Regions from separate parts of the Streptomyces sp. NPDC029041 genome, predicted to be linked through region 2. Evidence: riboswitches for the same ligand, from Rfam matches in the RefSeq annotation. Region 2 holds a riboswitch; the other holds the start of a gene.
The links. Region 2 has a riboswitch for glycine ahead of gcvP (aminomethyl-transferring glycine dehydrogenase). Riboswitches for the same ligand answer to the same signal wherever they lie in the genome.

Region 1 (2,384 bases), on a different contig from region 2:
GTGCTCCTTGCTGTAGCGCAGCTCGTTGGGGTTGCTCATGGCCTGGATTCTCCTGTACGCGCGGGAGTGCTGTGGAAGGGGGGACTGCTGGTGAGCTGGGACGACGGGCACGGGGTCACTGCCGCGGCCCTTCGGCCAGTGTCTACTTCTGGCGCTTGTAGAACGGCAGCGCCACGACCTCGTACGGCTCGTGACTGCCCCGGATGTCCACGCCCACGCCACTCGTGCCGGGCGCGGCGTGCGCGGCGTCGACGTAGGCCATCGCGATCGGCTTGCCGAGGGTGGGGGAGGGAGCGCCGGAGGTGACCTCGCCGATCACCTCGCCGCCGGCGACGACCGCGTACCCGGCCCGCGGGACGCGGCGGCCCTCGGCGACGAGCCCCACCAGGACGCGCGGCGGGTTCTGCTCGGCGCGGGCGGCGGCCTCGCGCAGGGCCTCGCGCCCCACGAAGTCGCCCTCCTTCTCGAACTTCACCACCCGCCCGAGCCCGGCGTCGAAGGGAGTGAGGGAGGTGGTCAGCTCGTGCCCGTACAGCGGCATGCCCGCCTCCAGGCGCAGCGTGTCGCGGCAGGAGAGACCGCACGGGACCAGGCCGACGCCCTCGCCGGCCTTGGTCAGGGCCTGCCACAGCTCGACGGCGTGCCCGGGCTTCACGAACAGCTCGAAGCCGTCCTCGCCGGTGTAGCCGGTCCGGGCGATCAGGGCCGGGACGCCCGCGACCGTGCCGGGCAGCCCGGCGTAGTACTTCAGGCCGTCGAGGTCGGCGTCGGTCAGGGACGCCAGGATCCCGGGCGACTCCGGGCCCTGGACGGCGATCAGCGCGTAGGCGTCCCGGTCGTCGCGCACCTCGGCGTCGAAACCGGCGGCGCGCTCGGTCAGCGCGTCCAGCACCACCTGGGCGTTGGAGGCGTTGGCGACGACCATGTACTCGGTCTCGCCCAGGCGGTAGACGATCAGGTCGTCCAGGATGCCGCCGTCGGCCCGGCAGATCATGGTGTAGCGGGCCCGGCCCGCCTTCACACCGCCGATGTTGCCCACCAGGGCGAAGTCCAGCAGGGCGGCGGCCTGCGGGCCGGTGACGGTGATCTCGCCCATGTGGGAGAGGTCGAAGAGGCCGGCCTTCGTGCGCACGGCGGTGTGCTCGTCGCGCTCGGAGCCGTAGCGCAGGGGCATGTCCCAGCCGGCGAAGTCGGTCATCGTCGCGCCGAGCGAACGATGCAGGGCATCGAGCGCGGTGTGACGGAGTTCTCCTGTACTGCTCACGGTCGGTCGTCTCCCAAGGCAAGGACGGGCGAGGTCGTTCCTCCCCATCTGTCATCGGAACCTGAGAGGTTCGCCATGACCGCGGGGGCCCTGACTTGCACCTTGGGTGGGGCCACGCCTCCGGTCGCACAGAGGGACGGCCCGCTTTTCAGATGTGCCTCGCCCGCGCGGTAACGGGGCCTGAGAGATTCAAGGGAGGGACTTGCTCCTTCGGCGCCCCAGCGACCACTGCTGCTGGGGACTCTCCCGCGCGGATTCAAACGGCCGGTATGCAGTTGGCGCGCACATCATTGCACGCATCCTTCCGGCGCGGCAGGGGGACCTTTTCCATGGAGTGCACGAGTCCCTCGCGCCGGACGCAGTGACCTGTAGCAGCCCTGTTGCAGGACGGGCACGTAAATGAGAGGCCTGCGGGATTACCTTCTCTTTACACTCGGCGGGGATGGGACTCCGTACCTGGCCCCAGGGGAGGACGATCACGGTGAACAGGACCACCGCGTACGCGACGACGGGCATCGCGCTGCCCGAGCAGCCGACCGCACCGGCCCGGGCGGTCCGCGCTCCGGCACCGGCGCCGGTCGTCCGCGATCTGCGCGACCGGGCCGGCCGGAGCCCGCAGGCGCTGCTGTTCGGCCCCCGCGACCTCGTCGTGGTCACGGGCCTGCCGGGCAGCGGCAAGTCCACCCTGATGCGGCGCGCCGTGCCGGGCCGGCGCATCGACTCCCAGGACACCCGCGACCGCTGGGCCCTCCGCATGCCGCGCGCCCTGCCGTACGCGCTCTACCGCCCGCTCGTCCGCCTCTCCCACTACGCCGGGCTGCGGCGCGCCCTGCGCACCGGCGAGGGCGTCGTCGTGCACGACTGCGGCACCCAGGCGTGGGTCCGCCGCTGGCTCGCCCGCGAGGCCCGCCGCCGGGGCGGCACGCTCCACCTGCTCCTCCTCGACGTCACCCCCGAGCAGGCCCTCGCCGGCCAGCGCGACCGCGGCCGCGGCGTCTCGCGCTACGCGTTCCTGCGCCACCGCGCGGCGAGCACCCGCCTGCTGCGCGCGGTGGAGCGCGGCGACCTCCCCGCCGGCTGCGCCTCGGCCGTCCTGGCCGACCGGGACGCGGCGAACAGC
Region 2 (2,384 bases):
CAGCGGGCTCGCCGACTACACGCAGGAGGACCTGTTCGCCCAGGCGGCGGGGGAACGGGCGGTCGCGGAGAGCCCGGTCGAGGAGCGTGCCGTGGCGCCGGCCGAGGAGCAGCCGCCGCTCGCCGAGCGGCGCTGGCCCGCCGGGCACGATGTGCGGCACGCCGAGTTCGGGCACGGCTGGGTGCAGGGCAGCGGACTGGGGCGGGTCACCGTACGGTTCGAGACGCCGGCATCGGAGCCCGGGCGGGTGCGGACCTTCCGGGTCGACGACCCGGATCTGGAGGCGGCGGATCCGTTGCCCTTGGTGTTACGGATACCGGGGCCGGGGGGAGACCGGGTGTCCGGGGCGGGGTCTCAGGCTGTCTCGTCCGTGCCCGCCAGCTTGCCGAAGTCGTGGTCCGGGAGCGGGGGAGGGGCTGCGACGTCGAGACCGTAGTGGTGGTAGAGCTGCAGTTCCTGCTCGGGGGAGAGGTGGCGGCCCACGCCGAAGTCGGGGGCGTCCTTGATCAGGGCGCGTTCGAAGGGGACGTGGAGGGCGCCCTCGATGAGTTCGCTCGGCTCCAGGGGGACGAAGGCGTCCCTGCTGAACAGGCCGGTCCGTATGGCGGCCCACTCCGGCTCGCCCGTGGCGTCGTCGAGGTAGACCTCGTCGATGGTGCCGATTCTGGTCCCGTTGCGGTCGAACGCCTTGCGGCCGATCAGATTGCGCGGATCGATATCGGTTCGCACGGGCCCTCCACATGGTCGCAACTCATACGTAGACACTACAAAACGGTACAAGTGAGGATGCGGCCACTCGAAGGTTCGTGCGCTGACCTCGCTGGTACGCTGGCAGCGGCTGCTGACCCCGTGCGGGAGAGTCCTCCAGACACCATCGGAGGCGCCGAAGGAGCAAATCCTCCCCGGAATCTCTCAGGCACACGTACCGCACGGACGAGGTCACTCTGGAAAGCAGGGCGGGTGTCGACGGCTTCCGCCCTCACCGACGGTGAAAGCCGGAGGCCTTCGGGCGATCCGGTGAAGCTCTCAGGTTGAGATGACAGAGGGGGAGGCCGTCCGGGTACCCGTGCAGTGGTGCCCCTCGCAGGTCGTGTCGACCAGGAGGCCTCCGTAATGACCGCCCACCGCATTCCGCTCTCCGAGCTCGAAGAGGCAGTCCCCTTCGAGCAGCGCCACATCGGCCCCGACCACGAGGCCTGCGCCAAGATGCTCGCGCACGTCGGTTACGGCTCGCTGGACGAGCTGACCGCCGCCGCGGTCCCGGCCGTGATCAAGAGCGCCGAGGCGCTGGATCTGCCGGGCGCCCGCAGCGAGGCCGAGGTGATCGCCGAGCTGCGCTCCCTCGCCGACCGCAACCAGGTCCTCGGCTCCATGATCGGCCTCGGCTACTACGGCACCTTCACGCCGCCCGTCATCATGCGCAACGTCATGGAGAACCCGTCCTGGTACACGGCCTACACGCCGTACCAGCCGGAGATCTCGCAGGGCCGGCTCGAGGCGCTGCTCAACTTCCAGACCATGGTCGCCGACCTGACCGGACTGCCGACCTCCGGCGCGTCCCTGCTCGACGAGGGCACCGCGGCCGCCGAGGCCATGGCGCTGTCGCGGCGCCTGGGCAAGAACAAGAAGGGTCTGTTCCTGGTCGACGCGGACACGCTGCCGCAGACCATCGCCGTGATCCAGACGCGGGCCGAGCCGACCGGGGTCGAGGTCGTCGTCGCCGACCTCAGCGAGGGCATCCCCGCCCCGATCGCCGAGCGCGAGATCAACGGCGTGCTGCTCCAGTACCCGGGCGCCTCCGGTGCCGTACGGGACATCAAGCCGGTCATCGACCGGGCGCACGAGCTCGGCGCGCTCGTCACCGTCGCCGCCGACCTGCTCGCGCTGACGCTGCTGAAGTCCCCCGGTGAGCTCGGCGCGGACATCGCCGTCGGGACGACGCAGCGCTTCGGTGTGCCCATGGGCTTCGGCGGACCGCACGCCGGCTATATGGCGGTCCAGGACAAGATGGCGCGGAGCCTGCCCGGGCGGCTCGTCGGCGTGTCCGTGGACGCCGACGGCAACAGGGCCTACCGGCTGGCGCTGCAGACGCGTGAACAGCACATCCGCCGCGAGAAGGCCACCAGCAACATCTGCACCGCGCAGGTGCTGCTCGCCGTCATGGCCGGCATGTACGCCGTCTACCACGGTCCTGAGGGCCTGAAGGGCATCGCGCGGCGCACCCACCGGTACGCCACCGTCCTCGCCGCCGGGCTCGCGGCCGGCGGGGTCGAGATCGTGCACGGGGCCTACTTCGACACCCTCACCGTGCGCGTCCAGGGCCGGGCCGACGAGATCGTGGCCGCCGCGCGGGACAACGGGGTCAACCTGCGTCTCGTCGACGC

Region 1: it holds a riboswitch for glycine, as region 2 does, so the genes downstream of both, gcvT (glycine cleavage system aminomethyltransferase GcvT) here and gcvP (aminomethyl-transferring glycine dehydrogenase) in region 2, are expected to answer to the same signal.

Annotation. Positions count from the first base shown of each region.
Region 1 is NZ_JBEZWO010000010.1:282,398-284,781, reverse strand. Features, by position in the region: gene gcvH (glycine cleavage system protein GcvH) at 1-39, opposite strand, end outside; gene gcvT (glycine cleavage system aminomethyltransferase GcvT) at 143-1,264, opposite strand; glycine riboswitch at 1,423-1,523, opposite strand; gene AB0F04_RS26825 (AAA family ATPase) at 1,746-2,384, shown strand, end outside.
Region 2 is NZ_JBEZWO010000024.1:69,357-71,740, reverse strand. Features, by position in the region: gene AB0F04_RS36885 (DNA polymerase IV) at 1-436, shown strand, start outside; gene AB0F04_RS36880 (PRC-barrel domain-containing protein) at 355-729, opposite strand; glycine riboswitch at 843-938, shown strand; gene gcvP (aminomethyl-transferring glycine dehydrogenase) at 1,114-2,384, shown strand, end outside.